DNA from 4 places in the Serratia sp. GW822-FHT06D09 genome. Region 1 is predicted to be linked to each of the others. Evidence: riboswitches for the same ligand, from Rfam matches in the RefSeq annotation. Region 1 holds a riboswitch; each other region holds the start of a gene.
What was found. Region 1 has a riboswitch for thiamine pyrophosphate ahead of thiC (phosphomethylpyrimidine synthase ThiC). Riboswitches for the same ligand answer to the same signal wherever they lie in the genome.

Region 1 (2,196 bases):
CGGATCATTTGCATCGGTACATGACCCGGGCCTTCGATCATCACCTGCACGTCATATTCCCAGGCAATTTTAGTCAGTTCGCCCAGCGTGCGCAGTTCGGCGAACTGCGCTTCATCATTGGCGTCCTGAATTGAGCCGGGGCGCAGGCCATCGCCCAGGGACAGTGAGACGTCATAGGCGGCGCAAATTTCGCAGATTTCGCGGAAGTGCTGGTACAGGAAGTTTTCCTGATGGTGTGACAGACACCATTTAGCCATGATCGAACCGCCGCGCGAGACGATGCCGGTCAGGCGCTTGGCGGTCATCGGTACATAGCGCAACAGTACGCCGGCGTGGATGGTGAAGTAGTCAACGCCTTGCTCTGCCTGCTCAAGTAACGTATCGCGGAACATTTCCCAGGTCAGGTTTTCCGCCACGCCGTTCACTTTTTCCAGCGCCTGATAGATAGGCACCGTTCCGATCGGTACCGGGCTGTTACGCAGGATCCATTCGCGGGTTTCGTGGATATAGCGGCCGGTGGACAGGTCCATCACCGTATCCGCGCCCCAGCGGGTGGACCAGACCAGTTTTTCGACCTCCTCTTCGATGGATGAGGTCACCGCCGAGTTGCCGATGTTGGCGTTAACTTTCACCAGAAAATTGCGACCGATGATCATCGGCTCGGATTCGGGATGGTTGATATTAGCGGGGATGATGGCGCGTCCAGCGGCCACTTCCTGGCGAACGAATTCCGGCGTGATGTTCTCCGGCAGATTGGCGCCCCAACTTTGGCCTGGATGCTGCTGGCGCAGGACATCGCCACGGATACGCTCGCGGCCCATGTTTTCGCGGATGGCGATAAACTCCATCTCAGGGGTGATTACGCCAGCGCGGGCGTAGTGCAACTGGGTGACGCATTTGCCGGGTTGCGCCTTGCGCGGCCGCGGCAGATGTTCAAAACGCAGGTGATCCAGACCTTCATCCGCCAGGCGCTGCTGGGTAAAGCCGGAACTGACGCCATTGAGCAGTTCGGTATCACCGCGTTCAGCTATCCAGCCTGCACGCAGTTTTACCAGGCCGGTATGCACATTAAGTTCAGATTGCGGATCGCCATAAGGACCGGCAGTGTCGTATACCGGAATGGCTTCGTTGGGCTGGTACTGTGGGTTGTCTTTGTCGCCGCCAAGCAGCGTCGGGCTAAGCTGGATTTCACGCATCGGCACCCGCAGATCGTTGCGTGAGCCCTGCAGATAAATCCGGCGTGAATTGGGAAAGGACACGCCCTGAAGGGTATCGATAAACTGCTGGGCTTCTTCGCGTTGCTCTTTACGGGCACGGGGTTTTTTAACGTTAGACATAGCAAGTTCCTACCAGTGTGTTGGGTTGGGAATGTTGCTTGTCTGGAGCTCGGAGGGAGTAATGATGCTGGCCGACAGGGCGGGATTATCCCTGTTGGGATCACCTGCCTGTGGCGATAGATTACTCTTGTTCCCTTCGCGGGTATTAACCCGATCAGGTTCCGCGGATCCCGAATTAACGGTCTCAGCCTGGCCAATTTGATGAACAAATCAGGCGCTAGGCACTCCGACAAGATGCCCCCAGTATAGGAGGGTGAATAAAAAAAACTACAAAATTCTAACGTGCCTGATCCAGCGCTTTATCCGGCATCGTTTGCTGCCAGGCTTCGGTCGCCAGTTGGATCAGCTTATCTTCCAGGGTAAAACGTGCCGCCAGGGTTTCACCGATATCCGACAATGCCTGATGGAGTTCCAGGCACACATCCTGATCGATATCCACTTCGGTATAGCGATCGTGAAATGCCATAATCTGTTCGGTATTTGCCCACAGTTTGGGGTAGATGTTTACCGACAGCGTCATTTTCGGACTGGATGCGCCTTCCACTTGCTTGATAATTCTGTCATAGATATGAAAATGACCGGCGGAGAGGTAATCCACCAGATTATGGCAAAAGTTCTCCAGCGCTTTTTCATTCAGCGGCGTATGCTTTTCTTTATTCGGTTTGATACCCACGAGGGTGCAATAGGCGACCAGCAATTGCTTGCGAGCCTGAAGCCATTGATCAACTAATTCATTACTACCACCAACGCGCTGAGTCAGGCTTTCCAAACGGTTGAGCATGTTTGACTCCGTAAGTAATAAAACGTAACAGTAAGTTATTAAAATGTTACAAGGCCGATTTGTAGAGTGCCAGTGAAG
Region 2 (2,196 bases), on a different contig from region 1:
TCGATGCCTTCCCAGGACTGACCGGTTACAAGATCGTTTTCGGGCTGATGGGCATGTTTGCCTGTGCCGGGATCATAGTGTCGGGGCTGTTGGTCAGAAATATCCGCGCACGCGCAAAACTGACCCCGGCGGCTTCTGTCGCCTGAGCCGGGGGCTTTAATGAACGGGCACGGTTTGCGCTGTGCCCTTATTTTATTTTGCCGGGGAGTGCAGCAGGTAATATTCTTCCCCGCCGTCATTGCCAGTAGCGATGATTCGCCAACCGTGCTTGTGGTAGAACGCTAGCGCCTTCTTATTCTTCACCAGGCATTTCAGCGAACCGGTGGCGGTAAAGGTCTGTTCCGCCGCTTGTAACAGAGCGCTGCCGACGCCGAGCGGCGGCAGATGCGGATCGACATACAGGTTGTGAATAAAGTTGTCCTGGCGATAAATCGACACAAATCCCAGCCGCTTCCCCTGATCTTCCGCCACCCAAATATCTTCGCCCAGCGTTGAGCGATCGAAATCCTCCAGCCGGTAATCTTCGGTATCGCGCCACGGAAACGCCGCTTTACGCGAAGCCAGATACAGGGTGCGCAGGAAGGGGCGATCGGCCTCTTGGTATTTTCTTATCTGCATGGCGCCTCCTTTTTATTTTTTGACACTATAGCGCGATTGACCTCACCGGCGGCAACCCCAATAATGGCCGTCTTGACTCGGGGTGCCCTGCGCGATGCGCGGTGGCTGAGATTTTACCCGTATTACCTGATCTGGATTATGCCAGCGTAGGGAAGTCTCGGTGCCCCAACCGGTACCCGCCTTCTTGAACGCCGGTTGGGAGGAATATGCTCGCTCGACCTGATGTTTTCCCCGGCGCCCGCGCCGCGGCCTGTTTGACTCAATTTAAACGCCAATCGCCCCTGATCCATTGCCTGACCAACGAAGTGGTGCAGGAACTGACGGCTAACGTCCTGTTGGCGCTCGGCGCTTCGCCGGCGATGGTGGTAGAACCGACCGAAGCAGCGCAGTTCAGCCGACTGGCGGATGCGGTGCTGATCAACGTTGGCACCCTCAATGCATCACGCGCTGAATCCATGCTGGCTGCGGTGGAAGCTGCCAACGTGGCACAAACACCCTGGACGCTGGATCCGGTAGCGGTCGGCGGGTTGGTCTATCGCACTGCGTTTGCCCATCGTTTGTTGGGTGAGAAGCCGGCGGCGATCCGCGGCAACGCTTCTGAAATCATGGCGCTGAGCGGTTTGCAGGCTAACGGACGTGGCGTAGACAGTGCAGACGACTCGCTGGCGGCATTGCCGGCGGCGCGCGAATTGGCGCGCAGCAGCGGTGCGGTAGTGGCAGTAACCGGCGTTGTTGATTACATCACCGATGGCCAGCGTGACTGGGCGGTCACCGGCGGTGATGTGCTGATGACGCGGGTGGTCGGTACCGGTTGTGCACTTTCTGCGGTGGTGGCGGCATTTTGCAGTTTACCGGGCGATCGGCTCGATAACGTGGCGACCGCCTGCCGGGTGATGTCGCTTTGCGGTGAACGGGCCACGCGCCGTGCCGCCGGGCCGGGCAGTTTCACCCCGGCGTTCCTCGACGCACTGTATCAACTGCGCCCGGAGGAACTGCAATGAAACGCATTAACGCACTGACAATTGCCGGGACCGATCCGAGCGGCGGCGCCGGCATTCAGGCCGATCTAAAAGCTTTTTCTGCGTTGGGGGCCTATGGTGCCTCGGTGATTACCGCGCTGGTGGCGCAAAACACCCGTGGTGTGCAGTCGGTCTACAACATAGATCCGGCCTTTGTCGCCGCTCAGCTGGATTCCGTCTTCAGCGACCTGCGCATCGACAGCACCAAGATTGGCATGTTGGCCAACGCCGATATTGTGCAGGCGGTGGCGGAGCGTTTGCGCCATTATCAGCCGTCTTTTGTGGTACTGGATACCGTGATGCTGGCAAAAAGCGGCGATCCGCTGCTGGCGCCGGAGGCGGTGGATTCGATCCGTCGTGAACTGTTGCCGCTGGTGTCGATCATCACGCCGAACCTGCCGGAGGCGGCGGCGCTGCTGGCGTGCGCCCCGGCGGAAAATGAGCGCCAGATGCGTGAGCAGGGCCGGGCGCTCCTGGCGATGGGGTGTCAGGCGGTGTTGATGAAAGGGGGTCACCTTAGCGAAAGCGAAAGTCCGGATTGGCTGTTTACGGCCGAGCA
Region 3 (2,196 bases), on a different contig from region 1:
CATGACCTGCGGCCTTCCAGGCATCGCGATAAGCGCGGATCTGCTTGGCCTGCTGCACGTGGAAGGGCTCGCCGGTTTCGTCGTTTTTCAGCGTTGAGCTTTGCAGATTCATGCCCAGCTTCGCCGCCCAGATCGCCGTGGCGTTTGAGCTGGCGCCCCACCAGATGCGATCGCGCAGCCCGGCGGAGAAAGGTTCTACCCGCAGCAAGCCCGGCGGGTTCGGGAACATCGGTTGCGGGTTAGGTTCAGCAAAGCCTTCGCCACGCAGCGCTTCCAACAGGACGTCGGTATGGCGGCGCGCCATATCGGCTTCGGTCTCGCCTTCGGCAGGCGTATAACCAAAATAACGCCAGCCATCAATCACCTGTTCGGGAGAACCGCGGCTGATGCCCAGTTGCAGCCGCCCGCCGGAAATCAGGTCGGCGGCGCAGGCATCTTCGACCATATAAAGCGGATTTTCATAGCGCATGTCGATCACGCCGGTGCCGATCTCAATACGCTGGGTTTTGGCGCCGATGGCTGCCAGCAGCGGGAATGGCGAGGCAAGCTGGCGGGCAAAGTGGTGTACGCGAAAATAAGCCCCATCCGCCCCCAGCTCTTCTGCCGCCACGGCAAGATCAATGGATTGCAGCAGCGCATCTGCCGCCGAACGGGTGCCCGACTGCGACGAAGGCGTCCAGTGGCCGAAAGAAAGGAAGCCGATTTTCTTCATGGGGTGATCCTTAGATTCATTAATGACCGGATTACAGTGACAAAAATCGCCCCCTTCCGGCCAGAAATATCGTGGCCGATCGCACTAAACGGATCCTTTTACGCCACGACGCCACACTGCCTGAGCATTGTAATCAAAAAGTAAATATCGTATAACAGGCTCCTCCGAGGGGTGTCCTGTTACGGGCTGAGATGGCGCAAGCCGAACCCTTTGAACCTGATCTGGGTCATGCCAGCGAAGGGACGGTCGGCAATCCCCTCACGGCGGTTGCCTGTTCATACCTCACCTCAGCGCGCCCGGATCTCCACTCACTTTTGGAGGTCCCATGTTTACTCCCTTATTCGATAACGGTCTTTACGGAAAGCTGCGCCAACAGGCCGGCGGTCACTGGCAGGACTATGTGGCACACCCCTTTATTCAGCAACTGGCCGCCGGTACGCTGCCGGAACCCGCTTTTCGCCGCTACCTGACGCAGGATTATCTGTTCCTGATCCACTTTGCCCGCGCCTATGCCCTGCTGGTCAGCAAACTGCGCACCCTGCCGGAAATGCGTGCCGCTACCGCTTCGCTCAATGCGATTGTCGCCGAACTGCCCCTGCACCTGGCCTATTGTGCCGACTGGGGATTGAGCGAACCGCAGATAGCCGCCGAACCCGAAGCGCCGGAAACCCTCAATTACACCCGCTATGTGCTCGATATCGGCCACGCCGGAGATGCTCTGGATCTGCTGGCAGCGTTAATGCCCTGCGTCGCCGGCTATGCCGAAATCGGCCTGCGCCTGCTCAACGATCCCAACACCGTGATGGAAGGCAATCCCTATGCCTCGTGGATCCGCAACTATGGTGATCCCGCCTATCTGAGCGGCGTACAAGCCTCCCTCGACCTGCTGGAAAACGTTGGCCTCCAGCGGGGTGCCCCAAGCCGTCTAAACGAACTGTCGGCGATTTTCACCACCGCCACCCGCCTGGAATCCGCCTTCTGGCAGATGGGGTTGAATGCCCAATGAGCCTCGGCGACACGCAGCACGGCAATGCCCGGCCCGGTATTCAGGTACGGGATCTGACCCTGCGCTTTGGTCAGCAGGTGATTTTCGATGGTCTGAATTTCGATATCGCCGGCGGCAGCTTCGTTGCCCTGCTCGGTGCCAGCGGCGCGGGGAAAACCAGCCTGCTGAAGATCATCGCCGGGCTGGCGAAACCCACCTCCGGTACGGTTATCGGCAGCGATGGCCTACCGATCGCCGGACGTATCGCTTATATGGGGCAAAAGGATCTGCTCTATCCCTGGCTGACAATTGACGAGAATATTAGCCTCGGTGCGCGGCTGCGCGGCGAAAAGGTCGACCGCGCCTGGGCGGAACATCTGCGGGAACGCGTGGGCTTGACCGGCTATGGCCGCAGCTTGCCTGCCGCGCTGTCCGGTGGCATGCGTCAACGTGCCGCTATTGCCCGCACGCTGTATGAGCGCCAGCCGATTGTGTTGAT
Region 4 (2,196 bases), on a different contig from region 1:
GGCTACATCTTCTGCGCTGTACTGCAGTGCGGTCTGCGGGACGGTCATTTGGTCAAATCCGGCCGGCAGTGAGGTCTTGATCACCGGGTACATCCAGTTGCCGGTAGGAATGGCGTTTTGGAACGCCGGGGATACCATAAATTGCATAAAGCGTTCCGCCAACTCAGGTTGCTTGCTGGCCTTGAGTTTGCCCGCCACTTCCACCTGCAGATAATGGCCTTCACTGAAGTTGGCAGCGGCGTAGCTGTCTTTTTTTTCTTCAATCAGATGGTAGGCTGGGGAGGTGGTGTAGCTAAGCACCAAATCGCCTTCGCCTTTCAGGAACAGGCCATAGGCTTCGCTCCAGCCCTTGGTCACGGTGACGGTTTTCTTCGCCAGCTTCTGCCAGGCTGCCGGTGCCTGATCGCCATACACTTTCTGCATCCACAGCAGCAGACCCAAACCTGGGGTACTGGTACGCGGATCCTCATAGATCACTTTCCAGTTCTGGCTGCTGTCGACCAGCTCATGCAGGCTTTTGGGCGGGTTTTTCAGCTTTTCTTTGTTGTAAACGAAGGCAAAGTAGCCGTAGTCATAGGGGACGAAGGTTTTGTCTTGCCAGCCGCCCGGTACGTTCAATTTGCTGCTGTCGACGTCGCTTGGCGCGAATAGCCCAGTTTGCTGCGCCGCCTGTAGCAGGTTGTTGTCCAGCCCCAGCACCACGTCGGCGGCGCTGTTTTTGCCTTCCATGCGCAGGCGGTTAAGCAGTGAGACACCGTCTTCCAGCGCGACAAATTTCAGCTCGCAATCACATTGGGCCTCAAAGGCTTTTTTGACCGCCGGGCCAGGGCCCCAGTCAGCGGCGAAGGAATCGTAGGTGTAGACCGTCAGCGTGGGCTTGGCGAACACCGGTGCTGCGCAAAACAACAGTAACAAGGGCAGGCTTTTTTTGACCACTTTGCACTCCTGAAAATTTAGGGGGGCAAGGGTATCTGAGGGGGCAAGCGGCTGATGCCGGATCGCTGGGCTCAAATCCCTCCGCCGGTATTGACCGGATCAGGTTCGACGGGTTTGTTCTCAGCAAAACCGGCCGCTTGCGTTTTCATTACGCTGCTGTCGTTTCGCACCCCGTTGAGACGGCGCCATTGTAAAGACTAACGGGCGCCGGTGAAAGGTGCTTATGCTTCCGGCGGCGCAAACCAGGCGGATTTGAAATCGAACCAACCCAGAGTGTTCATTCGCACGCCGCGCATGCTGCGCTGGCCATGCAGTTGCAGCCAGTGGTGGAACAGAGGATGCAATTGATGGCCGCTGACCAGACGTTGGCAAAAGTCCGCCAGCGGCAGGGCATTGGCGCGCCACAGCGCCGCATCTTCGGACAAGTCCTCACTCATGCAGTGCTGCATCAGCGGCAGTTCATACAGGGTGGCGAACAGTGAGAACTCCAGCGGCAGGTAAAAGTTGGCGCTGCCGAGCCACAAATCGGTGCTCGCGTCGCCTTTATGCCAGGTAGCGTAATCGACAATCTGAATATTCAGCTTAATGCCGTGCTGCGCCAGCAGCGGCTCGATGGCCTGCTGAATGGCGTGGAACTCCGAGTGTTCGCTGTAGTAGGTCAGGGTCAGTTCGGTCAATCCGGCCGGTTTGGGCTGCAATGCCAGCGCGCGATTGTGGTGCCAGCGCGGCAGAATGCCGTAGGCCGGTGACCAATAGCGTTGATAAACAGGGCCGGCGTTGCTCAGGAGCGAAATAGGGTTGATCAGTTCGCATAACCAGCTGCGGATGACCGGATCGGCCGCCAGCGGAGAGCGCTGATCGAATAGCAGAAAATAGCAGCCTTCTTCCAGTCGACTTTCCAGCTCGTTTTTCCCGGTATCGTCCGCCTGGAGCTGTACGCCGGAGTGTACCAGTTCTTCGGTCACCTCTGGCAGCACCCAGATATTGACCTCGTCGATCAGTGCGCGATAGCCAAAGTAATCATCAAAGGCGTGAATTTTCATCTGGCTGCGGTGATTGCGCACCACGCTATAGGGGCCGGTACCGACCGGATGGCGCGAGAACTCCGGCAGGCTCTGCCACTCGCGCGGCAATATCATGGCGTGCACGCTGCCCAGCAGCCACGGCAACCAGTAATCGGGGCTATGCAGATGCACGTCAATCACGTAGGGCGTCGGCGACGTCACGCGTTCGATATGGGAGAACAGCGGTTGTGGCATC

Region 2: another riboswitch for thiamine pyrophosphate. It lies ahead of thiM (hydroxyethylthiazole kinase); the one in region 1 lies ahead of thiC (phosphomethylpyrimidine synthase ThiC).
Region 3: another riboswitch for thiamine pyrophosphate. It lies ahead of AC1RKG_RS08870 (TenA family protein); the one in region 1 lies ahead of thiC (phosphomethylpyrimidine synthase ThiC).
Region 4: another riboswitch for thiamine pyrophosphate. It lies ahead of thiB (thiamine ABC transporter substrate binding subunit); the one in region 1 lies ahead of thiC (phosphomethylpyrimidine synthase ThiC).

The regions. Positions count from the first base shown of each region.
Region 1 is NZ_JBXALO010000019.1:7,756-9,951, reverse strand. It holds gene thiC (phosphomethylpyrimidine synthase ThiC) at 1-1,337, opposite strand, end outside; TPP riboswitch at 1,452-1,576, opposite strand; gene AC1RKG_RS24255 (Rsd/AlgQ family anti-sigma factor) at 1,615-2,118, opposite strand.
Region 2 is NZ_JBXALO010000011.1:104,214-106,409, reverse strand. It holds gene AC1RKG_RS21640 (MFS transporter) at 1-146, shown strand, start outside; gene AC1RKG_RS21635 (GNAT family N-acetyltransferase) at 193-618, opposite strand; TPP riboswitch at 687-788, shown strand; gene thiM (hydroxyethylthiazole kinase) at 825-1,619, shown strand; gene thiD (bifunctional hydroxymethylpyrimidine kinase/phosphomethylpyrimidine kinase) at 1,616-2,196, shown strand, end outside.
Region 3 is NZ_JBXALO010000003.1:252,867-255,062, reverse strand. It holds gene AC1RKG_RS08875 (LLM class flavin-dependent oxidoreductase) at 1-712, opposite strand, end outside; TPP riboswitch at 870-972, shown strand; gene AC1RKG_RS08870 (TenA family protein) at 1,038-1,718, shown strand; gene AC1RKG_RS08865 (ABC transporter ATP-binding protein) at 1,715-2,196, shown strand, end outside.
Region 4 is NZ_JBXALO010000006.1:192,849-195,044, forward strand. It holds gene thiB (thiamine ABC transporter substrate binding subunit) at 1-936, opposite strand, end outside; TPP riboswitch at 995-1,120, opposite strand; gene sgrR (HTH-type transcriptional regulator SgrR) at 1,158-2,196, opposite strand, start outside.